DNA from 2 places in the Brevibacillus sp. FSL K6-6036 genome. Region 1 is predicted to be linked to the other one. Evidence: riboswitches for the same ligand, from Rfam matches in the RefSeq annotation. Region 1 holds a riboswitch; the other holds the start of a gene.
The links. A riboswitch is a leader RNA that binds a small molecule or an ion and turns the genes downstream of it on or off. The one in region 1 is predicted to bind cyclic di-GMP.
Positions count from the first base shown of each region.

Region 2: another riboswitch for cyclic di-GMP. It lies ahead of NST37_RS04105 (transglutaminase-like domain-containing protein); the one in region 1 lies ahead of NST37_RS23920 (methyl-accepting chemotaxis protein).

Region 1 is NZ_CP150173.1:4,884,282-4,899,447, forward strand. Features, by position in the region: gene NST37_RS23865 (LysR family transcriptional regulator) at 1-650, opposite strand, end outside; gene NST37_RS23870 (putative sulfate exporter family transporter) at 858-1,925, shown strand; gene NST37_RS23875 (PepSY domain-containing protein) at 2,053-2,385, opposite strand; gene NST37_RS23880 (Gfo/Idh/MocA family oxidoreductase) at 2,483-3,529, opposite strand; gene NST37_RS23885 (ABC transporter ATP-binding protein) at 3,641-4,339, shown strand; gene NST37_RS23890 (ABC transporter permease) at 4,346-5,572, shown strand; gene NST37_RS23895 (LysR family transcriptional regulator) at 5,544-6,449, opposite strand; gene NST37_RS23900 (Glu/Leu/Phe/Val dehydrogenase) at 6,639-7,916, shown strand; gene NST37_RS23905 (DEAD/DEAH box helicase) at 8,021-9,466, opposite strand; gene cspD (cold-shock protein CspD) at 9,641-9,841, opposite strand; gene NST37_RS23915 (transporter substrate-binding domain-containing protein) at 10,045-10,914, opposite strand; gene NST37_RS23920 (methyl-accepting chemotaxis protein) at 11,055-13,028, opposite strand; cyclic di-GMP riboswitch class I at 13,128-13,220, opposite strand; gene NST37_RS23925 (hypothetical protein) at 13,432-13,866, shown strand; gene NST37_RS23930 (YxcD family protein) at 13,854-14,150, shown strand; gene NST37_RS23935 (response regulator transcription factor) at 14,439-15,131, shown strand; gene NST37_RS23940 (sensor histidine kinase) at 15,109-15,166, shown strand, end outside.
Region 2 is NZ_CP150173.1:779,249-794,414, forward strand. Features, by position in the region: gene NST37_RS04060 (aldehyde dehydrogenase family protein) at 1-976, shown strand, start outside; gene NST37_RS04065 (thiamine pyrophosphate-binding protein) at 973-2,655, shown strand; gene NST37_RS04070 (ketoacyl-ACP synthase III) at 2,656-3,693, shown strand; gene NST37_RS04075 (acyl carrier protein) at 3,707-3,967, shown strand; gene NST37_RS04080 (4'-phosphopantetheinyl transferase superfamily protein) at 4,096-4,842, shown strand; gene NST37_RS04085 (RNA polymerase sigma factor) at 5,154-5,687, shown strand; gene NST37_RS04090 (hypothetical protein) at 5,755-6,735, shown strand; gene NST37_RS04095 (response regulator) at 6,946-8,085, shown strand; gene NST37_RS04100 (class D sortase) at 8,108-8,785, shown strand; cyclic di-GMP riboswitch class I at 8,877-8,963, shown strand; gene NST37_RS04105 (transglutaminase-like domain-containing protein) at 8,978-9,781, shown strand; gene NST37_RS04110 (collagen binding domain-containing protein) at 10,150-15,123, shown strand.

The sequences.
Region 1 (15,166 bases):
AGGTTTGCCGGAGACAGACCGAGTCTGGCAAACATTTTTTCGGCGGCTTCCCTCGTCCCTGAGCCCTCTTCCCGCACGATCCACGTTTCTTCCTCCAGCTCCTCTACCGTCACCTTTACTTTTTTGGCCAGCCTGTGGCTGGACGAGACGATGATCTGCATTTCGTCGTCGGCAAACGGCTCAATGCTCAGCTTTTCATGCCGGCACTCTCCTTCCACGATGCCCGCATCGAGCTGTCGTCCGGCGATGAGCTCGACAATCTCTTTTGTATTGTGGATCGTGATCGTCGGCTTGATTTTGGGGTACCGGTCGCGCAGGCGGGCAACCACGTGGGGAAGCACATACTCGCCAAACGTATAGCTCGCACCGATGATCAAATTGCCGCTTGGCGTATTCATCAGATCGTCCACCAGATCGCGCATGCGCGTGTGAAGTCCGAGAATCTCCTTGGCATGGTGATACACGATCTCTCCCGCTTTGTTCAGGCGTACATATTTGTTGCTTCGCTCCAGCAAGCGAGTGCCGAATTCGCGTTCCAGCGCTTGAATATGCTGGCTGACTGCAGGCTGTGTCATGTGAAGCTGCTCGGCCGCGCGGGAAAAGCTTTCTTTTTCCGCCACTGTTACAAAAACAAGCAACTGCTGATCCATTCTGCCCCCCACCCGTTTTCGTGTGTCTTGGCCCCATTATACTATTTTGCTTATCATCATTATCATAATGATTTATTTTTCTTATTCACCGGTTTGCCGTATGCTGGAGTTGGTTGTAAAACAGTTCGGAGGAAGCCTCTCTTTTGGAGAGTGCGGCACGAGGGTCATTGTCTTTTCCTTCTGCAAAAAAGTAACGGAGATGATGCAATGTCTACTCAATTGAAAAACAGCATGCCCACGGATGACGAAGCCGCTTTGGCAAAAGGCAGGCCCGGCGCGGCAAAAAAAGCGCCGGCAGCCTGGCTGTGGCTGGCGGGGGTGGGGTTTACCTTTATCGTGGCCCTGCTCGGATACGGCCTTGCACAGGTTCCCGGCTTTGACCGCGTGGGCCAACTGGCATGTGCGATCCTGATTGCGGTGGCTTACCGCCAAATCTGGGGATACCCCGAAGCGATCCGGCCCGGTATTCAATTTTCCGCCAAACGGCTGCTGCGTCTCGCCATCATTTTGTACGGCCTGAAGCTGAATATCGATGTCGTTATGTCGGATGGCTTGGGGTTGCTCGTATACGATGCGGGCGTTATCGCATTTTCCATCTTCCTCACCCTGCTGATCGCCAAATGGCTGAAAGCGGACACCTCGTTGTCGCTCATGCTCGGAGTGGGTACCGGTGTGTGCGGAGCGGCAGCCATTGCAGCGGTGTCCCCCATCATCAAGGCTAAGGACGAGGATACGGCGATCGGTGTAGGAATTATCGCACTCGTCGGTACCATTTTCGCTATCACCTACACCATCCTGAGGCCGATTCTGCCTTTGTCGCCAATCGAATACGGCACCTGGTCAGGGGTCAGCCTGCATGAAATCGCACACGTCGCACTCGCAGCGGCTCCAGCCGGACAGGACGGTCTGGCGATCGGGCTTTTGGCGAAGTTGGGCCGCGTTCTCCTGCTTGTTCCGCTCTGTTTCATCCTCATGTACTGGATGAAGCGGACAGGCAAAGCAGATGGAAACGCCAAGATCGAGTTTCCCTGGTTCCTGATTGGCTTTATCGCCATGAGTATCTTTGGCAGCTATGTACTGGGCAAGCAGATTCCCGTTTCCGACGGTTTCAGCAGCGGAATCGCCAGCCTCACTACTTTTGTTTTGACGATGGCCATGGTCGGCCTCGGCCTCAATGTCAACCTGCGCGATCTGCGGACCAAAGCATCCCGCCCGCTCATCGCCATGGCGATTACGTCCGTTTTGCTTTCCGTGTTGACGTTTGTACTCGTGTAGATGTGGATGTCGCCTAAAGGAGCATGGTGACTTGATGGCAATCAGCGGGCACGTCCTGGCGCAGCTTTAGAGCAAAAACGGAAAAGACGGCTTGCTGCGAACCCCTCGCCTAAGCCGTCTTTTTCGATCACACGTCTTCTCTTTCGACCTTGCGCACTTTCCCTGTCACCGCATCGATTTCCACTTCATACGGCTGATTTTGCTCGTTGATCACGATGACCTCATAGACGGGCACGCCATCTTCCGTTTCCAGCTCTACATGGACGACTCGTCCCTTTACCTGCTGCAATGCGATTGTCTTGGCCTGCTCTACGGTGATAAGCTGCCGCGCCGGAGACAGGTTGGCAGGCTGGTCCACACGACCGGAGTCATTCGCCGCGAAAGCTGGTTGGCCTGCCAAAGCAATCATGCAGCACAACCCCAACACGCCCAACATCCTTCTGGTCGTCGTCTTCTTCATGTTTCCTACCCCCTTTCCACGGCTTGTTACGCACATAGTTTGTCTCCGGCCCGCGCCTTTATTCCTCCAAATCCCTTTTCTTGCTTATCGTCCCAAATCACCGCATCCAGTCTATCCGCTGCACCTCCCCCGTCTCCAGCGACCGCTGGATCGCCGTCATGACCCGGAGAACCTGAACACTCTCCTCGGGAGTGACAACCTGGGGTCTTTCCCCGGTTTTGACACAGTCCACGAAGTACTGCAGCTGATTGACAAAGGGGTCACCCGGCTCGATTGCAACAGGCTGTCTGCTCCCCTCGCCATACCAGAAAAAATGGCTCTGTTTTTTCCCGGAAGCTCTGTCAGACGTATAGGAAAAGTCGAGCGTTCCCACTGGTCCATTCACCCTCATCGCGACGGAAAACGGGAAGTCCTTCCCCATCAGGTGCGAGCCTTCGACGACTGCCTTGCTTCCGCTTGCAAACACGAGATTGGTCACCACGTGATTCCAGGCTCCATTTTCGCTTTGCTTGCCGACAGCGTATACCGAAGCGACCGGCCCCAGCAGGTGGATCAAAAAGTCGATATCGTGCAGATGCAGGTCAAATAAAGCCCCGCCGCTCTTCGCCGGGTCCTGAAACCACGAACTCCAGTCAGGCGGCTGCGAAAGCCGCTGGGCATAGATCATCTCTGGCCGACCGAGCCGCCCCGTATCGATCCACTGCTTGATCGCGACGTACTCCGGCCAAAAGCGCAATACCTGCGCGACCATAAAGAGTACATTTGCCTGCCGGACCTCCTCCAGCATCCGTTCAGCCGCAGCGGGCGTGAGAGCGATCGGCTTTTCACACAGGACATGCTTGCCGGCCCGGGCAGCCTGTACGACATGCTGTTCATGCAAATCCGTAGGCAGGCAAATGTCGATGATGTCGATCTCCTCCTGCTCCAGCATAGCCTCCAGAGCAGGATAATAACGGCAGGCGTATTCTTCAGCCATCTGCTCCCCTCTTTCCCGATTGCGCCCCGCGATTGCCACCACCCGGGCGCTCCTGACTTGCCGGTAGGCGTTCAAATGCGTCTGGCCGATATTTCCGGCTCCGACCAGTCCTATCTTTACGATTCTGTCTTCCTTGTCCGAAATCTGTTCGGATTCAGAGGCTTCCATATGCAATCCCCTCCTTCTTTTGGCATTCTGCTTGTCCCCCGCATTCGTGATATGATAAAGAGGGCCTTATCCGTATATTGGAAAAAAGCACGGCCTTTGAGGTGAAACCAAATGCTTACATTGGAGAGAGTCACAGGGGGCTACTCGACGGGAAAGCCCGCCATTCACGATATTTCCTTTTCCGTCCAATCCGGTGAAATCGTCGGACTGATCGGCTTGAACGGAGCAGGGAAAAGCACCATTTTGAAGCACGTCCTCGGGTTTTTGCAGCCGTCTTCCGGGACGATCGCCTTCTCCACAGATCAGCCGCTGCTCGCCTATGTACCGGAAATGCCGGAATTGTACGAAGAGCTGACTCTGTGGGAGCATCTGCAGTTCATGGCTAAAGCGTACGGGCTAGAGGAACAGCAGTTTCAGGAACGGGCCAAACGGCTGCTGGAGCTATTCAGACTGGACAAAAGGGCGCATCATTTTCCCGGCTCCTTTTCCAAAGGCATGCGGCAAAAGGTGATGATCCTCTGCGCCTTTCTCGTAAAGCCGGATGTCCTTGTCGTGGATGAGCCGTTCGTCGGCCTGGACCCGCTTGCAACCGAGACACTGCTGAACCAGCTTACAGAAATCAAGCAGGAAGGGACGGCGATCTTGCTGTCGACACATGTGCTGAGCCTTGCGGAGACGTATGTGGACCGCTTCGTCATCGTCCACGGCGGGAATATGTCGCTTCACGGCACGCTTGAGCAGATGCGCCAGCAGGCGGGGCTGCCGGATGCTACGCTTGAACAGTTGTTTTTGGCTGCGGTGCGGGGGTGATGTGCCATGGCGTTTGATCCACTCTACGCGACAAGGCTGCAGGCCGCCTGGCAAACAGGGCAGAGGTACGCCAAGAGAGCAGTAGCCGGAAGCAACTCGCTCGGCCTGGTGGTGCTTTATTTTCTGGCCGCTTTCCTGTACATGAGGGTTGCCGAGTCCCTGACCGGCACCTTCTGGACCCAGTTGGCCGCCTGCCTGTTGACCGCTGTGTTTGTGGCTCCGGCCTCCGTTCGCACTTTTTTGCGAAAAGCCGATCTGGCCATGCTGGCGCCTTCTCCTTACCCTATGAAACACTATTTGCGGTCCGCGTTTGTCTACAGTCTGCTGGTGCAAGCTGCCGGCATGCTGCTTTTGGCCGTGATCGTCTATCCGGTGTATAAAAGGACAGCCTTGTCTCCGGGCTCATGGGCGCTGCTCGCCGGCAGCCTCATCCTGCTGAAAATGTGGTGCAGCGACCTGTACTGGCGGCACGTGCGACTGGAGCGCGATTCTTTTCTGCTCCTTGTCGCCAGATGGGGGATTGCCGCCCTGTTTCTGTACGGCTTCTGGACAAGCAATAGGGTGTACGCGGCCGCTGCGCTTGTGCTCATGGTGATCCTGACCGCCATGGCGATGAGCAAGGCCGCTCGATACCACCTGCCGTGGCTTTTCCTGATCGAAAAGGAAAACAAGCGTATCGACCTGTACTACACCATCCTGAATATGTTTATCGATGTCCCCCACAAGCGGAAAAAGGTGCGCCCCAGAACGTGGGCCATCCGCCTTTTTGATCGGTTGACCGGAGACAAGGGCGATGCGTATCTCTATGTGCTCGTCCGCCACGTCATTCGGACCGGAGAGACATTTGCGATTTATCTGCGTTTGGCATTCTTGACGCTCGCCCTGATCGCATGGGCAAAAGCGCCTCTTTTGCTGTACGCGCTTTGCCTGCTTGGCCTCGCTGCTGCCGGAAAACAGGTAACACAGCATATCCGCACCATCGTGCATCCTCCGTCCATCCGGCTTTTGCCGATCGCATCGGAAGAGCGGAAGCGGGCAGCTTTCCGGCTTTGCCTGGCCATGCTCGGGCTGATGACCGCCGGAATGACCGTCGTTATTTTGAGCAAGACGGCGCCGCTTTTGGACAAGCTCGCGCTGATTGCGATCTGCTGGATATGGACGTATTTGCTGACGGCGTATTTTTTCCGTCGCAAGAAAACGGCGGCTAACTATCAAATCCCTCTAAAACGCTGAAGAACTGCTTGAGAAAGTCACAGAACAATTTCTCCGTGGGCGGCAGCTCCCGGTCAGCCGGGATAATGACGCCCACGGTGCGGGTAACGGTCGGCTCCGTCACCGGGATCATGACGGTGCTGCGGGGCCGATTGTCTGTCAGCGTGATTTCAGGCAGCAGCGTGACCCCCAGTCCGGCCGCCACCAGCCCTTTGATCGCGTCAATGTCCTCCCCTTCAAACGAGATGGTCGGCCGAAAGCCGAGCTGACCGCACGCCTGTACGACCAGCTCTCGCAAAATGAACCCCTCCGGGAACAAGACGAACCCTTCCTCGCGAAGCTGACTGAGCTGCAGCCTAGCCTCCCCTGCCAATCGATGGTGGGAAGGAAGCAGCGCCACGATCTTCTCCAAAAACAGCGTATGGCCAATCACCTGCTTTTCATCCTTGGGAACCGGTCCAAGGAGAGCCAGATCGATTTCTCCCTTGATCACCGCATCGATCAATTGCCGGTACGATCCCTGGCGCAGGTGAAACTGCACATGCGGATGCTGTTCGCGAAAAGCGGAAATGACGGTGGGCAATGTGTAGGCCGCCAAGCTGCTGGGAAATCCGATGCGGATCGTCCCGCGCTCCGGGTCCAAAAATTCCTCGATCTCCCGTTTGGCTTTGTCAATCACCTTCATCGCCTGCTCCATATGCTCCAGAAACACTTTTCCGATCGGGGTCAGCCGTACGTTGCGTCCATCGCGGATAAACAGATTGACGCCCAATTCTGCCTCCAGATTGACGATCTGCCTGCTGACCGCCGATTGCGCGATATGGAGGGCATGGGAGGCTTCCGTCACATGCTCCCGTTTGGCTACCTCGATAAAGTACTGAATCTGCCTCAGCTCCACAGTTCTCCCCCCTCTATTTATATTCATCTCATTTCGGCATTAATCTCATCTATATTCTATATTGTTTCGATTAATCCTTACAGATAAAATACTTTTGTATTCCGTTCAACAATTTTTGGAATTTTTTCGACTACTATTACTGCTCTATTTAAAATTGTTTAAAAATAAAGAAAAAAGAGGGAGAGAACTATGGCGATTTTCCAGGAGGTTCAACAATCGGTGGGAGAAGTCCTCAATCCGTATGAAATTGTGCAGACCCAGATTGAAACTGCAGCATCCCTGCTCGGGTTGGAGCGCGGCGTGGTAGAAATACTGAAAAAACCGAAGCGGGTGTTGTACGTTTCTTTCCCGGTCAAGCTTGACGACGGCAGTATCCGCGTGTTCGAAGGCTTTCGCTCCCAACACAACGATGCGATCGGACCGACAAAAGGGGGCATCCGCTTTCACCCGGATGTGACCTTGGATGAGGTAAAGGCGCTGTCGATGTGGATGACGTTCAAATGCGGCGTCGTCAGCCTGCCGTACGGCGGCGGCAAAGGCGGGGTTATTTGCGATCCCCACGAGTTCAGCAAAGCGGAAATCGAACGAATCAGCCGTGGCTTTATGGAAGCGATCGCGGACATCGTCGGTCCGGAAAAAGACATTCCAGCCCCGGACGTTTACACGAACCCGCAAATTATGGGTTGGATGATGGACACGTACAGCCGCATCAAAGGTTCTTACAGCCCCGGCGTCATTACCGGGAAGCCCCTGATCATCGGCGGTTCGAAAGGACGCAGCGAGGCGACCGCACGCGGTTGTGTGTACACCATCGAAGAAGCGATGAAGGATATGGGCAAATCGCTGCAAGGAGCGACTGTCGCCATCCAGGGCTTTGGCAATGCAGGGCGCATCGCAGCTGACCTGCTGTCCGGGCTCGGCTGCAAGATCGTGGCTGTCAGCGACTCCAAAGGCGCTCTCTACGACCCGGCCGGGCTGGATTTGTCCCAAGTGGAAAAATTGAAGGATTCGTCCACCATTTTGGATTACGACGCCCGTTTCCACCTCCAGCAGCCAGGGGAGCTGTTAGAGCTCGATGTAGACATTTTGGTCCCCGCTGCACTGGAAAACGTGATCACATTGAAAAATGCCCATAAAGTAAAAGCCCGCATCATCGCCGAAGCGGCCAACGGCCCGACTACGCCCGAAGCAGACAAAGTGCTGCACCAAAACGGCGTCTTGGTCATCCCCGACATTCTCGCCAATGCAGGCGGCGTGACCGTCTCGTACTTTGAGTGGGTGCAAAACCTGATGAATTACTATTGGAGCGAAGCCGAAGTAAACCAGAAGCTGCGCGACGTCATGACCCAGTCTTACTGGGCCGTTCGTTCAATCGCGCAGGAGTACAAAACGGATTTCCGCACAGCCGCTTACATGATCTCTCTCAAACGCATCGCAGAAGCGATGAGAGCAAGAGGCTGGGTGTAGAGCTCCTGCACATCCCGGATAAAATAATCAAAGCCGCCCGGCATCAGCGCTTGGCGGCTCTTTTTGTGGCCTAGATCCGGCGCAGAGGTTGCTCTGGCGCTGCTCTAGTCTCTATTGCGGTCACGGTCGCGATCCCGATCCCAGTCTCTTCTGTTTCTGTTGTGTTGGGCCGGTCTTCCTTTTCCATGCCCCGCTCGCGAGAAGCCGCCTCCGCCTCCACCGCTCCGCTTGGCTCCGGTACGCGGGCCTCTGCCTCTGGACTGATCCATCGTTTTTCTCTTGCCTACTCGCAGAGGAGCTTCCTCTGTCAAACGGACAGGAGTGGTGTCCGGTTCCTTGGTAAGCAGCTTCAACGCAGCTGCGACCAGCGTTACGGAATCGACCTCATCCAACAGCTGCTCAGCCAACGACTTGTACATGCTCAGCTCATCGCTGCCTGTCGTCTCCATCAGTTTGTCCACTGTCAGACGCTGTTGTCCCTCGATCGCTTCTGCAAGCGTCGGAACAGGCTTTCTTTCCATCTTGCGGTTGGTAGCCTTCTCGATATAACGCAGGTGGTCGGTTTCTCTCGGAGTGACCAGCGTAATCGCCAAGCCTGTTTTACCCGCACGCCCGGTTCTGCCGATGCGGTGGACATAGCTCTCTGAATCCTGCGGAATGTCAAAGTTGTACACGTGAGTAACACCGCTGATATCCAATCCGCGAGCGGCCACATCAGTAGCGACCAGCACTTCGATCGTGCCTTCCTTGAATTTGCGCAGCACGCTGTCGCGTTTTGCCTGATTCAAGTCTCCGTGGATACCTTCCGCACCGTATCCGCGCTTGTTCAGAGCCTCTGCCAGCTCGTCTACGCGGCGTTTGGTCCGTCCGAAGATAATCGCCAGCTCAGGTGAATGGATGTCCAGGAGACGGCACAGAACATCAAATTTCTGCTTCTCCGGCACTTCCATATACTGCTGCTGGATATTGGGAACGGTCAGTTCCTTCGCCTTGATCGAGATGGTAACAGGGTTTTTCATGAAATTGCGGGCAATTTCCTGGATCGGGCGCGGCATCGTCGCCGAGAACAGCAAGGTTTGCCGCTCTTCCGGCATCTCTTGCAGAATCGCCTTGATGTCGTCGACAAAGCCCATGTTGAGCATTTCATCCGCTTCATCCAGTACGACCATTTCCACACCGTGCAGACGAATCGTCTTGCGGTTCATATGGTCCATGAACCGGCCCGGAGTCGCAACGATAATTTCAGGGCGCTTTTTCAATGCCCTGATCTGGCGCTGGATATCCTGTCCGCCGTAGATCGGCAGAGCAGTCACTTTTTTGTGCTGGGCAATCTTGTTCAGTTCTTCGGCTACCTGAACAGCCAGTTCCCGGGTGGGAGTGAGGACAACCGCCTGGATCTGTTCCTTTTCGCTATCCACTCTTTCCACGAGCGGGATGCCGAAAGCAGCGGTTTTCCCTGTGCCGGTTTGTGCCTGCCCGATTAAATCCTGTCCCTGCAGGACGGTGGGGATCGTCTCCTCCTGAATCGGTGTCGCCTCTTCAAACCCCATGTCACTAAGGGCGCGGGCTACCAGATGATGGAGCCCAAAATCATAAAATGTTGCCAATGCGCGTCAATCTCCTTTGCTTAAATCTAAATGTCCTACCACTTAAAATGACCGAAAAAGAGGGCTGTATTCCTGTTGATGGAATAAGCCCTCTTTTCGCGTCTATATCAGAAGGATTTACAGTTTGTTTACGTTTGCAGCTTGTGGACCGCGATTGCCTTCCACGATGTCAAATTCAACATTTTGTCCTTCTTCCAGGCTTTTGAAACCATTTCCTTGGATCGCGGAGAAGTGAACGAATACGTCGTCACCATCTTCACGCTCAATGAAACCAAAGCCCTTTTCAGCATTAAACCATTTTACTTTTCCGATCACGATTGTGGCCTCCTCATGTAAACAATTGATAAAAAGCAAGAAAACCTCAAAACCGTTTCCGCTTGAAACCTCATGAGAGGCCGCAAAATCGTTCCCGGGTATTCATGTCTTTTTAACATAGATAATATCATACCATCATTTTCGTCAATTAGCAAACATCGCTGCGTGCCTACACGCAGCGATATTTCCACTATAGCAATATTTGGCTATTGGAGCCACTTTTTGTACAGCTCATCAAATTTGCCTTGCAGCTTCATTTCATCCATCCATACATCCAGATAGCTGGCAAAGATAAAATCTCCGCGGTGGATCATGTACGCTTTTTCGCTTTTGGTGAAAGGATTGGAAGTCAAAGCCGCATACAAGCGCGGGTCTGCCTTTTGGTAAACCATGGCTTCCAGCGTGTCCGTAATCATCACATCATAAGTGCCGTTGGCTACGAGGCCCGGAATGTCGAGGTTGTTTTCCACTACTGTCACCTTCGCGTTTGTCAGGTGCTCGCGAACAAATTTTTCGTTGGTTCCGCCTGGATTCACGCCAATGCGGACAGTCGGCTTGTTGATGTCTTCAACGGTTTTGTACTTGTCTTTATCCTCTTTGCGGATCAGCGGAGCCTTTCCGAATTGGATGTAGCCTTCGCTCATGTGGGCCTTTTTCTGTCTTTCGGTATTGCGGGTAACGCCGCCAACAGCGATATCGAATTTGTCAGCCAAAAGGTCATCCATCAATGTCGGCCAGGAGGTTTGGACGAAGCGGGCTTCTACGCCCAGACTTTTCGCAAACTCTTTCATGGCGTCGATATCGTAACCTTCAAACTCGCCAGTCTTCGGATTCAAATATGTGAAAGGTTTGTAGTCACCCGGTGTGCCGATGAGGATGTACCCCCGCTTAATGATCGCATCGAGGCGGGACTCAAACTTTTTATTTTCCTGTTTCAGATCGGTATTTTTCGCGTATACAGCATTTTGATTGGCCGCCGCGACAGAGCTCATCGCCGAAGCATTGCCGACTGTGCCTGTCGCAAGCAAAGCAGCGGCTACAGTACTTGCCATCATGAGTTTTTTCCAGTTTTTCATCTTCTTCTCCTCCAGATCCAATGCTTTTGTCTTTGTTTCTGCCTCAACACTTTCCAGATGTTTCCTGCTATCTCCCAGAGGCATCCCCCCTTTCGCAGGAGGCTTTTCCTACTGATATCCAAAATGGCCACAGCGTATGGCTACAGCGTAAATTTCCCAAGCCTCTTCTGCATTTCATCCACCACATCTTGCAGCTTGCCGACGGATTCGGCAATATCTTCAATCGTACGCAGTTGTTGATGTGTCGCTTCCGCCACATTTTTTGCATCCTCGGATGCATGGTTGGCGATGGCGTGCATTTCTGCCACCGATGCGCTTACCTCTTCCGAACCGGCCGACATTTCTTCCGAAGCGGCGGAGACTTCGAGGATGTGGTCTGCTACATTGCGCGATGCGCTCATGATGCGATCAAAAATGGCTCGCACTTCCTCGATCAGCTCAACACCGTCTTTCACGTTTTTATTCCCGGCATCCATCGCCTCGACTGCTTCCGCGGTATCCTGCTGGATTTCCTGGATCAGCTGAGCGATTTTCGCCGCCGATTCTTCAGACTGATGCGCCAGACTCTTCACTTCACCCGCTACAACCGCGAAGCCGCGGCCATGCTCGCCTGCCCGTGCCGCTTCAATCGATGCGTTCAAGGCGAGGAGATTGATCTGTGAGGTCAGCCCGCTGATCGTGTCAAGAATGCTTTCGATTTCCTGGGACCGCGCATGCAGTTTTTCGATGGCTGTCGACACCTTGGCAGTGCCCTCTCCGATACTCGTCATTTGCTGCACGGCGTGATCTACCACCGTAGCGCCCTGCTCAGCCTGTTTGGCCGCCTCCTGCGCAGATTCCGATACCCGCGAGGATGTCTCCGCAATCTTCACGATGCCGACGGCCATATCATTCATCGAAAGCGCGACTTCCTGCGCACTGCCAGCCTGCGCTGCGGCGCCGTCAGCAATTTGTTGAACAGAGCTGCTGATCCGGTTTACTGCCTGGGTCGCTTGATCTATCCCGGCAGATACTTCCTTGGTAAAGGAGAGCACCTCATCCGAAGACAGGGAGACACCCTGGATCAAGTCCTTCAAATGATTCACCGTTTGGTTGAAATCGCGGGACAACACGGCGATCTCGTCTTTTCCTTGCACGGTCACGCTATTGGTCAAGTCGCCCTTCGCCACCACCTGCACCACCTGGTTCAGACGCTGAATAGGCCGGACCATGCTGACTGCCACGGCATAAACGACGGCGATAGCGAGAACGATAGCGACACCGGAGATGATCAACAGCTTCACCATCAATTCAGCGATAGGGGCATGCAGCTCTTCAGATGGAGCGGCAATAAATACCCCCCAGTGTTGGTCAGTAGACGCGTAGGATGCGAACATTTCCTTGCCATCCGCCTCGTACTGAACCGTTCCCTCTCCGCCGCTTTGGATCGCTTGGAAAGCCTCCTGCAGCTGCGGAATATCGGTAGTAGCCAGAGACTCCTTCAGGATCAACTCTTCATTTGGATTCCAGACATAGGTTCCTTTTTGACTGACGAGGAAAGCGTAGCCTGTCTGCCCAAAGGTTTCCTCGGAAACGGTTGTCTGAATTTCGTTGATCGGGATGGTAGACCCCATGTACCCGTACTGCTTGTTGTTTTTCATCAGCGGTACGATGATCGTCACGATATTGTTGCCGGTACGCTTGGAGACGACCGGCTCCGAGATGATCACTTTCCCTTCGCCTTTTCCCGCAGCCTGAAAGTGCTCCCTGTCGGAAACCTGTGTCACTTCGCCTTTGAAGTTGATGACACGGTTTCCGGTCAGGTCGTAGGAAAAGAAGAAGGTTTCAAACTCCGGGTGTTGCTTCTGGGCGTCCTGAATCAGCTTCAGGTCCTTTGCCTGATCGTTGTCTTCCGAGATCATTTTGGAAATCGTTTCGAGAATGATAATTTTGCTGTTAAAAAACGTTTCAATCTGTTCAGACAGATTTTTTGCGCTCAGCTCGGCTTCCTTGTCAAGGCTCGTTTCCAGAATACTCGAGGAGCTCCAGTAACTCGCAACAGATACAGAAATCAAACTGATAATTAGCAGGATGCTCATCACCACAATCAGTTTTTGCTTGAGACTGTTTCCCATGGATATGATCCCTCCCTATCCCCCTACACGCGACGACCTGCCTTCTTTTTTGGGCACAAAAAAAAGAAGACTGCCATTCCGACAGCTTCTTTGCTTCGGTCTGGCAACCCGGCTGTCGTAGCCGCATTTTTATGCAGCCTTAGACCCGTGGCTTTGCGTCCCCGCCTTTCAGTGGGTTTGCCTTTTTCAGAATTTTTAATTAGGTTAAAAATACTATAGCAAAATTATAATAACATACTCATAACCTATTGAGCGTAGTAAATGAGGACTATTTTGCGAACAAAAAAATATCATACAATCTGTGACAAATCATCATTTACTATCAATACCGGTTGAATAAGCCGGAAAATAATCATAGACTTATATATAGACGGAAAATAAAAAGGAGATGACTTTTCCTATAATGAAAAAATTACTGATGTTGGTCATTGCGTTTGTCCTTGTACTGGCTCCAACTGGCTTTGTAACCGATCACGCCGATGCCAAAGGCTACAAATCCGGCAAAAAGTCTATCGCTCCTACAAAAACGACGCCGAACAAAGCGGATTCCAATGTAAATGCGACGACGAACAACAACACCACGAATTCCACAACACCGGTAAAAAATACATCTACTGCTGCACCGAGCAAAGGCGGTTTCATGAAAGGCCTGCTCGTCGGCGGTCTGGCAGGATTGCTGTTTGGCAGCCTGTTCAGCGATTTGGGCGTACTCGGCTCCATCCTCGGATTCATGATCAACATCCTCGCGGTCATCGTGTTGATCGCTGTGATCCGGAAGGTTTACTTGCTCTTTAAAAACCAGCGTAAAAAGCAGGAATGGGATACATGGAAACGATAAAAATTCTTGAGCAGGACATTATAAACGCCATTTGCATGCATGTGGCGAGCAAAAAGCAGATTCAGCCGCAAGAGGTTGCCGTCGAGCTGATGTGGGACGAGGACTACGGTTTTTCCGCTGAAGTGTACGCCAACGACCGCAAGCAGATCTTTATCAAAATCAACATTATTGAAGCGATCCGTTATTGGCTGCAGACGTACATGCACCGCGATCCTTATTCGGCCAGACTGGAACTCGTTCTAGACGAAGAAGAAGGCATTATCGCCTATGCGAGCTACGGCTGATAAAAACGCAGCACAATTCTGCACGATCATTGTTTGCCATAAAAAAGCATCATCGGAAAATTGCTGAGCTTTGATCCGAATGCTGAGCTTTGACCCGCAAGCCGGACACTTTACCAGGTGCCCTGTCTTGCGGGTCATTGTTTTCTTTTTCGCCTATCATTTCTTTTCGTAAGAATTTTGTAAGGATTTTCAAAGCCCTTTTGTAAAAAGTACCCGGTATGATAGAAATATCTCCTCGGTTCGGGAAATGAACAGACACAAGAAAGATTCGTAAGGTGGGAAGCTGGCGTGTCCAAGTATAATGTGCTTGTCGTGGACGATGAAGCAGAAATCCGCGACGCGATCGAAATTTATCTCAAGAACGAAAACATCAAGGTATTCAAAGCGGAGAACGGACTTCAAGCTTTGGAAGTGTTAAACAGCGAGGATTTGCACCTCATTATCATGGATATTATGATGCCGCAGATGGACGGGATCAAAGCGACCTTTGCCATCCGGGAAAGCCGAAACATTCCGATCATCATGCTGTCGGCAAAATCGGAGGATACGGACAAAATCCTCGGGCTTAACGTCGGAGCGGACGACTATGTAACGAAGCCGTTTAACCCGATGGAGCTGGTAGCGCGGGTCAAATCGCAGCTGCGGCGCTATACCCATCTGGGGACGTATGTTGCGGGCGAAGACGAAATTCACGTCAGGGGGCTAGTCCTCAACACGACCTCCAAGACGGTTTTTGTCGATGACGAGGAGGTTCGCCTGACCCCTACGGAGTACAAAATCCTCGAGCTGCTGATGAAAAACAAGGGCCGTGTCTTCTCCATTGAAGAAATATACGAGCTGGTCTGGAAGGAACCGTACATGAACGCCGAAAATACGGTGGCTGTACATGTGAGAAGAATCAGGGAAAAGATCGAGATCAACCCGAAGGAACCGAAATATTTAAAGGTGGTATGGGGAATTGGATACAAAATCGAAAAATAAGCTGGGGCTGATTCTGGTTTCCCTGCTGTTCCTGT
Region 2 (15,166 bases), 1.1 Mb from region 1:
TGTTATTCTGTATTCTTACGTTTTGTATTTGCTGATTCCCTCGCTGTATACCGAGAGTATTGAATTTCGGAGTTCTGCTTCGGTGCTTCCCCAAGTAAGGAAACTTCATCATTTGCTGCAAAACATACACCAGTTGCCATTGAAACTATTGGAACTCTCCCACAGAGAATATATGAAAGCGTCCGTCTTGCATGCAGATGTCGTCGTGTTTACCGGTACGTATCAAAATGCGGAAAGCATCAAATTCCAATTGGCCAAAACGCAAATGTTTATCTTTTTTGGTCAGGGAATCAATCCTTTTATCATATCCGAAACGGCTGAATTGGAAAAAGCGGTTCACGATCTCATCCAAGCCCGTTTGTACAACACAGGACAAGACTGCATGGGACCGGATGTCATTTATGTTCCGGAAACCATAAAGGATTCGTTTCTGTCTTTATTGACAGAGAAGCTGGACGCGCTCAAATACGGCAGCAATGTGGACAAGGACGCGGCATACGGTCCCATACACTATACCGGAACGCTGGAAATGGTAGGTCAGCATCTGACCCAATACAGCGAAAATATTGTGTACGGGGGGAGGATCGATTACCGGGATAGGATCATTCAGCCGACAGTTCTCGTAAGCACAATTGCAGAGAAATTGAAAATCCTCGAGTTTTTTTCGCCGGTATTTAATGTAGTCATCTATAGCGAGGAAGAGGATGTAAAACGGATCGTAACCCAGGAGTATTTTGTGGAAAGAGCATTGGGGGCTACCTTCTACGGCCGATCAGACAGCCCGATCATTGAGCTTCTTCGGAAAAAACATACCGTTTCCGTCAATGAAACACTGTTTGATATTGAAAATGGCAACGCTCCCTTCGGAGGCTACGGTCCCATGGCCAACTTTGTGTACTACCAGGGGGAATTGATCATTAAACCCATTTTGATTTCGCAAATCTTGCATGAATATTGGCAACGAGGTGACCAATGAACCAAATCAGTGTATACGACGCAATAGCGCAGGGACTGCGAGCGTATGGAGTGGAATTGGTGTTTGGGCTTCCCAATGACGAGCTTTACATGATGAATGCCATCGAGGATTGCGGGATTGAATTTTTGGTTGCCAAGGATCAGCGCAACGCCGTGTTTATGGCGACAGGCTACGCATTAGCCTCGCAAAAAACGGGCGTTTGCATCGTGGGAAAAGGCCCTGCCGTTTCCAACGCGATCACAGGCTTGTTGGAGGCAAACTCCCAAAGCTGCCCGCTGTTGATCATTTCATCAGGCACTCCAACGCGCTCCTATGGAAACCAAAAAGCATTTCAAGAAGCAGACCAAATGGCGTTCGTTTCCCCACTGGTGAAATGGAGTTATCGCTTGGAGAACAAAGACGCGATCGGATGGGTCTTGCGAAAAGCGATATTTATGGCTGAACAAGGAACACCCGGTCCGGTATACGTCGAGATTCCCGAAGATATTGGCAGCCAGCTGCTTGATGAGGCAAAGCTGAACTTTTTTCCTCTTTCTGTCTTAAGGCCGTTGCCAGAACCATCTGGCATCAAGCGGGCTTGCGAAAAGATCATGCTTGCCAAAAAGCCGGTGTTATTGCTGGGCGGAGGATGCAAACGGATCAAAACCCGCGGCGTCCTGGAAGCACTCGCCGAACGATTGGGAGCTCTGGTTCTTGTCACTGCTTCAGGCAGAGGCAGTTTTGATGAAGAACATCCGCTCTTTTGCGGGCTGGCGGGGCTGTATCTGCACCGGCGTGTCAAAACGCTATTGCACGAGGCGGATCTGGTGATTGCCATGGGCAGCAAGCTGGAGGAAACGGCTCTGTTTGGCTGGGAGGAGAAGCTCCAGGCCATAGACAGCATTCAAGTGAATCTAAACGAAGAGCATTTTCATCTGGACTACAGCAGCATGTACATGGTTGGTGATGTGGAAGCAGTCGCAAATGAGCTCCTCGCGCAAGTTCGGGAGCAGCCGGCTAATCGCCAATGGCGAGCGGAGATAGAGGGCTGCAAGCGAGACATGTTTTTGGAAAAGGCGGAAAGGCAGCGAGATTCCTCCCGGTTGAGAATCGCGGATATTCTCGATGAACTGCAAGCCCGCCTTCCTTCCAACAGCATCTATGTGCATGAAAACGGGTTGCAGGACATGTGGTCTTATTTCTTTCCGTATCTCGGGCTTGGCAAAGAGCAAAATGCTTTTGTCCCGAGTGAACAGACAAGCCTGGGCTTTGGGGCATCTGCCGCCATCGGGGTAGCCAAGGCCAAGCCGCGGCAGACTGTCGTTGCATTCGTAGGAGATGGCGCATTCAACCTGTTCCGAAGCGATCTGCCAACAGCGTTAACGTACCAGATTCCACTCATCTATGTCGTGTTGAAAAACGGCGGGTACGGGTGGCTTGAATTCCAGCATATCAATACGGGAAGACAGGGGAACCCCCGATTTTTAAACCAGACCTTGCAGATGATCGACACTCTTCATCCACATTTGACAGTGATACCGCTGCAAAAAAGCGAAGAGATCACACATGTTGTTGTGCAAGCTCTGGAAGCGTATGAGAAAAATCAAATCGTCGTGATCGAAGCGATTGTGTCGCTTGATGACGTACCCGATCCCATAAAAAGACTACATGGGGATTTTCCCGCAAAGGAGCTGGTGTGAATGAAGACGGGAACGTTAACGAAGCCATCCACTGTCAACCAAAGTGGGCTGGCTACTTCCTTTAGCATTCAAGGATCAGGCTTTTACGTACCAGAAGACATTGTGACAAACGAAATGCTCACGCGAACCTTGGACACGACTGACGAATGGATTCAGGATAAAACCGGGATTCGCGAGCGCAGGTACTTGCAAAGCGATATGGCCACATCTGATATGTGCGTCCATGCCAGCTTAGATGCGATAAGTGATGCAGGCATTACTAGTGAGGATATCGATGCGATTGTCCTGTGTACCACGACTCCGGATCAACAGATTCCTTCTACCGCGCTGATCGTCAAGGAAAAAATAGGTGCAAAAAACGCGATTCCCTTTGATTTAACGCAGGGAGCTTGTGCAGGAGGCATTTACTCCATCCTCTTTGCTTCCCATCTTTTGCAGAATCAGTTCATCAACAATGTGCTGGTTATCGGGGCAGAAGTCCTGTCGCGATACATCGATCCGACGGACCGGATTACCAAGACGTTTTTTGGGGACGCTGCCGGAGCGATCCTCCTTCAAAAAACAGGTGAAGGCAGCGGATTGCTGGCATGGGATCTAGATTCCTATTTAAATCTGGCAGTCACCCTGCACGGCGGAGGTACTGCACGGATGCCAGAGGGAGCAGACCTCAAAACCAGCCATTTTATCAGGATGAACGGCAGAGAGGTCTGGAAGACGGCCACCCGAAACTTGCCCCTTTCGATTAAAAATGCCGTGCATAAGGCCGGATTGCAAGTATCGGATATTGATCACTTTATTCTGCATCAAGCCAACCTGAATATCATCAAGAAAACGATGGCGGCATTGGACGTGCCGATGGAGAAAACGACCGTAACCATTCAGGACTATGGAAATACGGGGGCTGCTTCCATTTTTTCCGCTCTGCATAAATCTTTGGAGGAAAAAGCCATTAAACCAGGGGATTATCTGGTGATATCCGCCATTGGCGCCGGATTTTTATGGGGTTCACTATGTTTGCAATATACAAAAAACGAGTAAAGGAGAATGGGTTATGATTAAACAAACGGTAAGAGAAAAATTTTTGGAAACATATAAATTGAACGTTTCTTTGGAAGAAGTGAAGGATGATCAGCCATTGTTTGGTCCCGACTCGCCCTATGGCCTTGATTCCATGGATGTTCTGATGTTCATCAATCTGATCAAAAAGGAATATGATCTGGACATTGGTGCTGTCAATACAGACACGTTTAAAACGATTAACAGCATTGTGGCCTTTATTGAAAAGCAAAAGGGCGCACAATTGTCAAAATGATCGCAGAAAGAAGGGGGGCCTCCCCCTTTTTTTCATGGATGCGGATAATTGCCGGGTTAAGGAGGCAAAGCCGTTTCAGATAAAGAACGTTTCTACATGCAAACTATCGTGAAGGAAGTCGGGAACCAATGGAAAAGAGGGTTGAAATCTATTGGCTTCATGTCGATGAAGAAATGCAGCCTGCACATCTGAAGAGCTGTTTGGAAGTACTGGACCAAGAAGAAAGAACGGTGTATGAGAGATATCTCGTCGATTTCAAAAAAGTAGAGTTTTTGCTTGGACGGATGCTGCTCAAGAGCATGATCGGACAAAAAAGGGGAGTCCTCCCGGAAGAAGTCAGGTTTATCAAAAATGAGTACGGGAAGTTGTTCCTGGACAGCCGCCACGTGGCGGGTAGCATCAAGCGACCGTTGTTTTTTAATTTGTCCCATTCAGGTAGAATGCTGGTATGCGCCTTTTCCGAGATCGAGAAGACGGGGATCGACGTCGAAGCGGTCAAAAAGGATTGCTGTTTTGAAGTAATGCGGACTGTTTTCGTGCCAGAGGAAATAGCCTACGTCGAGCAGCAAGAGACACCTTCCATGAAGCGAGAGGCATTTTATCAGGTTTGGACGAGAAAGGAAGCAGTGATGAAGGCGCTTGGGAAAGGCTTCTCGCTGCCGCCTCTGTCTTTTTCCGTGCCGCTTGCCCGGGGCAGAGTCGACGAGCAGCCGTTTTCCTATTATACATGTGCACCTTTGGAAGGGTATATGGTTTCGGCAGCGGTAGAGCGAGAGGAAGGAGCGGACATTCGGTACGAGGTCCAAAAAGTCGGGTTGGCCGAATTGAAGGCAAGCGTACGGTCCCGTACACCCAGCAGTGCATTCTACGGATAAAATATCTATAGACGCGGTTCACATCGATCTTATCGTATACCAAAATCCAGAAGATACCACTCGAATGAACAGGTCTCCAATTGTTGAACACAGGTCTTGCGATTGGGGGGCTTATGATTCGGGCAGGTGTCTTTTTTGTTGCAATAGCTTTATCGTCTGTCAGTGTCATTGCTATTGCCATATAAACAGGAAGCTGTTGAAAAGAAGCTAAGAAAAACTCAGCAATAGGAAAAGCCAAAAAAATTTACGATAAAAGTGAAAGATAGTCGGAAGGCCCTCCGTCTATACAGTGACAAGGAGGTGGAACCCAGTTGGATGATAATGTCGGCGCACGTATCGAGCAATGGTTTCTGGCATACAGCAGCGATATTTATCGCTTTCTCGTTTACTATACCGGACGCACGGATATAGACGATCTTGTACAAGAGACCTTTATTCGCGCCCTGAAATCACCTCAGCAAACAGAGATTGCAAACCCGAAAACATGGCTGTTTGCCATTGCCAGAAATGCGGCCATTGATGAGAGGCGCAGAAAAAAACTGATCAGCTTGCTGCCGGAAACATTCCTGCAGCATCTTATTTCCCGGGACAAGACACCCGAAGAGTCTTTAGAGTTGAGCGAGAACAAGCGCATGCTCTACGACATCATCAATCAGTTGAAACCCTCTTACAGAGATGTGTTGATATTGCGCGGGATCAAGGGATTGTCCAGCAAGGAGACTGCGGAGATATTGGGATGGAGCGAAGCCAAAGTGAATCTCACTATGCATCGGGCGATGAAAGCTGTTCAGAGCAGCAGGCAAGTTTCTGTTATGGAGGCGATGAAAAATGCCGTCACGAGATGAACAGAGAATCTGGGAGGATTTAAGGAGTTTTCCTGATCAAAAACTTTCTTGGGAGCGAAAACAAGTGATGTTGGAGAACATTCGCGAAGAGCGAAGAAAGATCAGCAAGCAGCAAAAGCGAGCAAAATACGTATGGGTGGCGAACGGGCTTGTCGCATGCGCAGCGGTGTTTTTCGTTATCTGGATGAAACCATTCTCTACTCCGGTAGAAACATCGGCGAGTCATGCTTCTATCGACCCGGCCTATGTTGAGGCTGCCCAAAAGGCAATTAAATCGGCAGGAATCAACAAGGAAATTCTCTTTGATGAGTTTGAGAAAGATGGAGATTACGATATTATCCGGAAAGCGGATCGAGAGGCCATTGTGACATTTTACCCGAATACGACAAAAGTTCGTACCATCTTGGTAGAGTGTGCGGTCAATGAGTTGCCGACGAGTTATCAAAAATATGTCGATACCGCCCAAAAGGCATTCAAAGAGGCCAATCAACAAGTCGTTTTTCAACAAGCCCGTTTCTTTAAAAGCGATGAAGGAACAGACCTGTCATTTTATTTAGAAAATCAACAATACGTCAGCGTCGATGTGAATACAAACAGAGTGACCAATTACTCCCTGGATTACAAGCTGGATGATGTGGATAAAAAGTATGTGTATCAGGCCCAAAAAGCGCTCATGCTCCTAACGGGCAAGCAGAGCTTCTCATTTTCGCATGCCAATAAACGTTCGGGTAAAGTAGAAGAAGTGTGGACACTCAAGAATGAAAATGAGCGGTATACTGTCCGGATCGGTGCGAAATCCTCCCGAATATACAAGGTTGACCACGTAACGGACCGATATAAAATAAACTCGAAAGAAGAAGCGATCTCAGTGACTAAGCCGCTGATTGCAAGCATATTTGGAATCGATATCGCCGGGTACAAGGCGGATGGCGGCAAAGATTGGGGAGGCTATGTGTTGACCAGCGAAGGGAAGCCGGTTATCAGGGTTATCATTCATGATTTACATATCGGCGATATCTCAGGCATTTACGTTGAATGGGACGAATGACGGGAAAAGCTACTGACTTGTTGCATGGTCGGTAGCTTTTTTGTGTCTTGGTTTTGATCGGCAGCATTTATCCCCCTTAGCCAGCAACCGCCAAAATGGTTTATACAGCTTGGACATCTCATTGACCTATTGCTACAATAATATGGGAGAGTTGTTAGCGGCTGTTGTCCCAAAAATAGTTACAGCTGAAGCAAAATAGGAGAGATATGCTTGAAAGCGATTATCGTAGACGATGAGAGGCTTGCATTGAGAAGAATGGAAAAGCTCCTGAAGGAACAGAACGCGAACACTCCCATTCACTTGATGGGGTCTTTTCAAGATCCGCATGCCGCATTGGAGGCCGCGAAGCAAGAAAAACTGGATGTAGCGTTCCTGGATATTCAGATGATCGATATGGATGGATTTGAATTGGCTGAGCACTTGTTGAACATTCAGCCGCAACTTCACATTGTTTTCGTTACCGCCTTTCAAGAGTATGCCGTGAAAGCCTTTGAAATGAACGCACTCGACTATTTGTTGAAGCCTGTCCATCAGGGCAGATTGGCTGTGACCCTGCAACGGGTGGCAGAATCCGCCGGGAAGACCTCGGTCAGCTACAGCAGCCAAAAACATATGACACTCTGCTGCTTGCAAAGCTTGCATTATCTCGATCAACAAGGCAACGAACAATATCTTCCCTGGAAAACACTGAAGGGGCAGGAGCTGTTTGCGTATCTGGTACACTATCGGGATAAGACAGTGAGCAAGCAGGTTTTGATAGATTTGCTCTGGCCTGATTACGATTCAGTCCGGTCGAGGACACAGCTGCATACGGCCATTTATCAGATTCGGAAAATGATTAAGAGCATTGGCTTCGATTTGGAGATTAAATACAAGGATGAAGGGTATCGACTGGTGTGGGGAGATGTGAAGCTGGATGTTGAGGAATGGGAAGCCTTGGTGCGAGATGCTCCCAAAGTTACAGAAGAGACATTGGAACAGCACTTGTCTATCATGGCCAAGTACACAGGCGATTTTCTGGAGGAGCATCCGTATTTGTGGGCAGAGTACGAGCAGGAGCGCTTGCGGTTGCTCTGGTTGAACCATGTCAAGCAAATTGCTGAATATTACGTATCGGTTGAACAATATACCGAGGCGATTTTGATTTATCAAAAGATACGTGAAAAGTTTCCAGTAATGGAAGAGGGCTACTTCTATTTAATGAAGATATACGCCATGTTGAACCACCAAGGCGAGGTGAGCAAGCAGTTCAAGCTGATCTCGACCAAGCTGAGAGAGGAATTCGATGTTGCTCCCAGCAAGGAACTGACGGAGTGGTATGAACAATGGAAAAAAGGGGATCAAACCTAAAACGGACAGGGACGGGCAAACCATGAAAATGAGACTGTTATCAATGCTTCTGATCGTGGCCGGAATCGTTGTGCTGAGCTATCCAACACTGGCTGAAGAGTATCAGGACTACCGGCAGCAAAAGCTTGTCGAGGAATGGCAAAACAGTTTGCAGAATATTTCCAATGGGGAAGAGGCCGCTGGATCAAATCCTGCACCGGCAATTCCTTCCTCAACAGAAGATAGCGAGACAGCGATAGAAAGTGCCGATGCTGCGACCGAGAAGGAGAACGGGAAAAAGCCGGCACCGGACTTTGGCAGCTATAAGAATATGGAAGGTATTTTGACGATTGAAAAGATTGGTCTAATGCTGCCCATTTTGCACGGTGCATCAGATAACAATATGAAAACGACGGTTGCGAGCATCGAAAACACCGGGAGGGCCGGGGAAGTCGGCAATTATGCCATCGCTGGACACAGAAACTTTACATACGGTCGAAATTTCAATCGATTGGATGAGATGGCTGCAGGAGACAAGATCGAGGTTGACAACGGCAAGAGCAAATTTTCCTATACCGTTACAGAAAAATTGTATGTAAAGCCCGAAGAGGTGTGGGTTTTGGAAGGGAACGGAAAAGATAAGGAGATTACGCTCATCACCTGCCATCCGATGCACAATCCGACACACCGACTGATTATTAGGGGAAAAATGACAGAGTGATTGATATTTTTCAAGAAAAGATAGGATGAGGCTCCCTTTTCTAGTAAAGTTATGCTATTATTTTTTTAGTATATTTGATTTTAAAACTTTCAAACGATAATGGCAAATCTAATGAAAATTAGAGACGCAAAGCTATAGGGCCTTCCTTGTGTATGCAAGATGGCAGCCAGCTACCGAAAGGGGAGTTTTTTTGTGTTTTTTCGACGACTTTCGATGACAGTGGTAGGCATGTGTTTGCTGGCGGCTCCAGCGACTGCGTGGGCGAGCTCCGCTCCTTCCTTTATTGATGTAAGCGAGCTCAATAATGGAATCGTCAAAGTTCAACACCATCATTCGGCACAGCCAGTCAATGAAAAAGTAAAAATCACGAAAGACAACCAGAACTTCTATTATAGCGTAAAAGACAACAACCGTTTCCCACTACAGCTAGGAGATGGCAAATATACGATTACACTCCTGCAACACGTTGCGAACAATAAATACCGTTCGATAGAAAGCAAGGAAGTGAACCTGACGGCATCAAGCCCGCAGGCCGTTTTCCTGCAACCGATCCAGATGATCTACTGGAACGACAAGACGAATGCGACCGCAAAAGCCAGAGAGCTGACCAAGGGCTTGAAGACCGACAAGGAAAAGGTACAAGCTATCTACAATTATGTGATCCAAAACGTCCAGTACGATTACCCAAAAGCCAATCAAGTTACGAGTGAATACATCCCTTCGGTAGATGCGACATTGACTGCAGGGCAAGGCATCTGTTACGATTACGCATCGCTGTTTGCCGCCATGCTGCGCAGCCAGGGGATTCCTGCCAAGCTGGTGATGGGACGGAAAAACGACATCCCGCAATACCATGCCTGGAATGAGATTTACTTGAAAGAGACGAACGAATGGATTACGGTCGATACAACATATGATTCGATTATGGTAAAGGGAACGAAAAAGCCGGCCATGATCAAGAATAAAAGTGAATATGTCATAGAAAAGCAGTATTAGGACACGATGCAGGAACTGCTCAGAAGCCGCTCCCTCTCATAAAAGAGGCGGGCGGCTTTTCGTTTTCTCCTATTCAGAATAAATTCAGAGTGATCTTTTATAGTGTGTTTTGTGGCTTAACAGCCAAAACCATACAAATTTTGATGTAAGTCGCCACCAAGAAAGAACAGCTTTAGACACTTACAAATAAAGAACAATGGAGAGGAGGAAGCAACGAAAAAAACATGCTCTCAGGATTGTGCAAGGTGTCATATTCTTCTTCCCCGGCGAAAAGGGGACTGGCAGCATTATCAAAACTTCATATGGGTAATCGCTGCTAGAGTCGTACGACCTTGCCAATTTAAACATGCGAGGTGAACGTAGTTAAGATGTGGCAGCGAAAGAAGCTTTTATCTGTTTACTTAGTATTCGCTTTGCTGGTGAATCTCTTCTTGCCATCCGCGTTTGTCAGTGCCAATGAAGTACCGATGAACGCAGGAATCACCAGTGAAGAAGGTGCCCCAACAAGTGGCGAGGTGTCCGAGCCGGGAACGGATCAAGAACCAGGCGCGGAGAATCCAGAGCCAGGTGCGGAGAATCCAGAGCCGGGTGGGGAGAATCCAGAGCCGGGTGGGGAGAATCCAGAGCCGGGTGCGGAGAATCCAGAGCCGGGTGCGGAGAATCCAGTGCCGGGTGGGGAGAATCCGGAGCCGGGTGCGGAGAATCCAGAGCCGGGTGCGGAGAATCCAGTGCCGGGCACGGAGAATCCGCAGCCGGGCACGGAGAATCCGCAGCCAGGTACGGAGAATCCGCAGCCAGGCACGGAGAATCCGCAGCCAGGCACGGAAAATCCAGGAACCGGAACGAATCCGGTGCCAGACCCGCCACCGCCACCACCGCCCCCAGCACCACCTGTAGAGCCCGAAAAATCACCAGAGAACATCATAACAAAAGTGGTGATGAAGGATGAGGAAGGTAATAACATTACCGAGATTCGTCCTGATCAGGGATCAATGGTAAAGATCATCTTCGACTGGCATCTTCCGGAGGGGCACACCTATAAGGGTGGCGACACTTTTACCTTCGATCTGCCGGACAAATTTAAGGTAGACCGACTTTTGGATGGACCTCTCACGGGGGACGTAGGGACATTTGAAGTAACACCGGAAGGCACCGTTACCTTCACTTTTAGCGAAGATGTGGAGAATGACGAATTCGTCGGTACGTTTGAGGTTTGGCGAACCTTTGACGAAAGCAAATTTTCCGGGGGAACGAAGCAGCAGATCGAATTTCCGTTCGGAGAAACGATCAACGTTCATTTCAAAGCCAATATCCGGGAAGAAATGGACAAGCAAGGAACAGCCAAGAAAATGAACCCAAGCGAGATCGACTGGGTTGTCGATTTTAACAAGGGCGAGCAAAAGATTACAGGCGCGACCTTCCAGGATAGCATACCTGCCGGACTTGAACTCGTTTCTTCTTCTGTCGAGGTATATGAGCTGGAGGTCATGCTGGACGGAAGTGTAAGGCAGGGAAGTGCTGTGACGATACAGCCAACAGTCTCCGGCAATCAGTTCCAGCTGGTCTTTGGAGATATCGATAAAGCGTATCGCGTCAAGTACAAAACAAATATCCTTGAGGCCAAAAATACGACATACACCAACAATGTGTCGGTTACGGGCGGTTCGTACGCAAAGGACGATTCAGCATCCGTCAGTGTGGCATTCAGCGAACCGCTCGCGAAAAAGTCTCTTGATTACAAGTCTTCTACACAAACCCTCACTTGGTCCATTGAGTACAATTACAATGAGCAAGTGATTGCACCGGGAAGTGCCTGGATTGTCGATACCTTTGAAACTGAGCAGACTCAGGAATTCCTCAAGGACACACTGAAAGTCTACGAGGTTACCATCGACGAAAACGGTAAGGCGACCCGGGGAAACCAAGTGGCTTCTAATGAATACATCATAGACGATACACTTCCAAACGGCTTTAAACTGGACTTTCCGAACGGCGTTCAGTCTGCCTATGAAATCATTTACGACACAAAAGCGAAGGACCGTGTTCGCAAGAGTGTCAATGTGACGAACAAGGCAGAGATGTACGATGGCACGACTAAACAGGCAACGAAAGGGATGTACCAGGTCATCTTTTGGAAGGACGCCAAAAACGAGGACATCAACTACAGCACCAAGACCATTCTCTGGAAGATGTATCTGAACTATGACAACTATCAAATGGACGAAGTTGTCATCACCGACCACTACAAGGGCCAAGGGATTGAGCTTGACAAAGATAGCCTGAAAATTTCCGGATTGACAGAGGGGACAGATTACACGATCGAGCCCATCAACAATTATCGCGAAGGGTTTACGATCAAGTTCAATCATCCGATCAGCACGAAAGTGGACATCGAGTACAAGACAAAGTTTGACCCGAACTACTTCAATGCCCATGACATTACCAACCATGGAAAGCTGACATGGCTTGAAAACGGAGTGTCATACGAGAGGGAAGATTCGGCAACGGTTTCCTCGGACCGTTACACCAAGAACAACGGGAATAAAACGGGGACGTATAACCCTAAAACGAAAACCATCACCTGGATCATCGATGTAAACTACAATCTGCAAGAGATTAACCAGGCGGTGATCAAGGATTTCTATCAGGGAGAGCAAACATTTGTCAAGGAATCCCTGAAGGTGAATCGTTTGAACCTCCAGGGTGGAGCCGACCAGGTAGAGGTTAAAGAAGAGCTGCCGAGCAGTGCGTATTCGTTTGAAGGCGGGCTGAAGAACAGTGAAGGTCACGAAGGCTTTGCACTGACGTTTAAAGATCCCATCGACTCTGCATATCGCATCACGTACCAGACGAGCCTGAAAGGCCATGAGGTCTTGGCAGAATACATGAACGATGCAACCATGAGCGATGGCGGCGGGCCGGCGTTGTTTGCCCAATCCGCTTCGGTGAAGCCAAAGCATGGTGGGGAGTATATCCTTAAACAAGGCAAGCAGGGAACAGGGGCAGATGCAGAAAATGCGTTCTGGACCATTTACCTGAATCGAAATCAGTCCTGGATCGATGCCGGTGCGAAAGTAACGGACAAGCTGTCTGACAATCAAGTGCTCCTTCCGGAATCCTTCCAGCTCTATCAGACGGTGGTGGATGCCAACGGGGTAGTGAGCAAAGGCGAACCAGCCGATCCCGCGGACTACGAACTGAAAGTTCTTACGCCAGCGGATGGGGAGCATAGCTTTGAATTGATCTTCAAAAAGCCGATTGAGAGCGCCTATATTTTGGAATACAAGTCGTTCATCATCGCGGAAAATGGAGAATACATCAAGAACAGCGCCGCTTTTGCCGGAAGAACGTCCCTGGCTGACGATGGCAGTGGACAAGGTGGAATCAAAGTCAGCTTGTCAGGAGCTGGCGGAGGGGCGTTCCCTGCTGGGAAAGCATTCATCAAAATCGTGAAAACGGATGCCGCATCAGGTGAATTATTGGCAGGAGCCACATTCGAACTGTATGACAAGACAGGCAAAATGCTGCTTGAAACGCTTGTAACCGATGAACAGGGAGTAGCAGTAACAAAGAAAAAATACAGCTTTAAAGAGTATGTACTCAAAGAAAAATCGGCCCCATCTGGGTATCTCGTCGATGAAGCGTACGCAAGCGGCAAATTGATTGCTTTCAAAGAAGACAAAGAAATTTCGGTTACAAACCAAAAAGGCGACTGGAGCTTTAAATTGACGAAAGTCGATTCGGAGGATGGCGAGAAGAAGCTCGAAGGCGCTGTCTTCAAACTCCAGCGGAAAAACGGCGATAAGTTTGAAGACGTTGCTGACCACACTTCGCTTGTAACTGACGCAAACGGAGAGCTCTATCTCGCGAAATTGGAGCCTGGAGATTATCAGTTAATCGAAACAAGTGCGCCGAAAGGGTACAAGCTGGATGAAACACCGATTCCTTTCACGATTCGGCCAAATCAGACTGCCGTGATTCCATGGACGATGAAGAATGTTGCGAATCGCGGTTCAGTAGAACTCGTGAAGGTAGACGAGTTTGACCATAACATTACGCTGGCAGGAGCGGTATTTGAGCTCCGCGATGCAGACGGCAAAACGCTGCAGTCGAACCTTTCAACAGATGAAAATGGCAAACTGGTGATACCAGACCTGAAGGCAGGAAAGTATCAATTTGTCGAAATTACAGCTCCAACTGATTATCTGGTCAGTCAGGAAACATTGGAGTTCGAGATCGTAAATGAAGGCGAAGTCGTACAGAAAATCTTTACGAACAAGCTGATCCCGGGTTCTGCAACACTGACCAAAGTCGATTCCAATCGACCAGACGTCAAGCTGGAAGGTGCGCAGTTCAGAGTGTTGGACGAGAACAAGAAGCCGATCCTGAGCGGACTGTCCACGGACAAAAACGGTGAATTGCACGTTCCAGATCTCAGACCTGGCCTTTATTATTTCGAGGAAACACGAGCACCCAGCGGTTATGTCATCAAAGACAGACTAACTGAATTCGAGATTAAAAAGAATGAGATTACAACCGTAACGATCGGGAACGTCCGCTACTCTGGCGGAGGCGGCGGTGGAACGCCACCGGTAGACCCACCCAATCCACCAGTAGACCCGCCAAATCCTCCGGTAGATCCACCGAATCCACCGGTAGACCCGCCAAACCCACCGGTTGATCCGCCGAATCCGCCGGTAGACCCGGAGAAACCGGAAAAGCCTGAGAAACCAGGCAAGGACAAGCCGGACAGACCGGATCGGGACGAGCCTGAAGAGAAACCAGAAATACCGGGCGTTCCGTCCAAGCCGTCCAAGCCTGGCGAGCCTTCCATGCCGGAAGTGCCTGTCACGCCAACTCCGGTAGAACCAACACCGGAAAAACCTGTAGATCCAGCGCCGGTGACACCGGTAGATCCGGAGCCAACTACCCCAAGCCCGAGCGTGCCTACGAGTCCAACGAAGCCCGTTGAGAAAGTAGACAAGCCTGTCGGCTCGGTGAAAGTGCCAGAAGGCGGAACGGCAACCATCGGCAAACAGCCTAAGCATGGTACTGTCACAGTCGATCCGAGCGGCAAATGGGTATACACGCCTAACGGCGGTAAAAAACAAAAAGATTCGTTCTCGATTATTGTCAAAGATAAAGACGGCAATGAAGAGGAAATGCTGTATGAGGTAGATGGAGATGTTCCAACTGGCGGCATCCATCCGGACAAGGCAGCCAAAAAGGTCCTGCCGAAGACTGGAGAAGAGAGCCACCTCCCGCTTCAGTTGGCGGGAGCCGGCCTCATTGTTCTTGGAGCGTGGCTCTACAGAAGAACCCGTTCCATGCGCAACATGTAACGGAATTACGCACATTCAAACGGACATCAATAAACCATAAGCC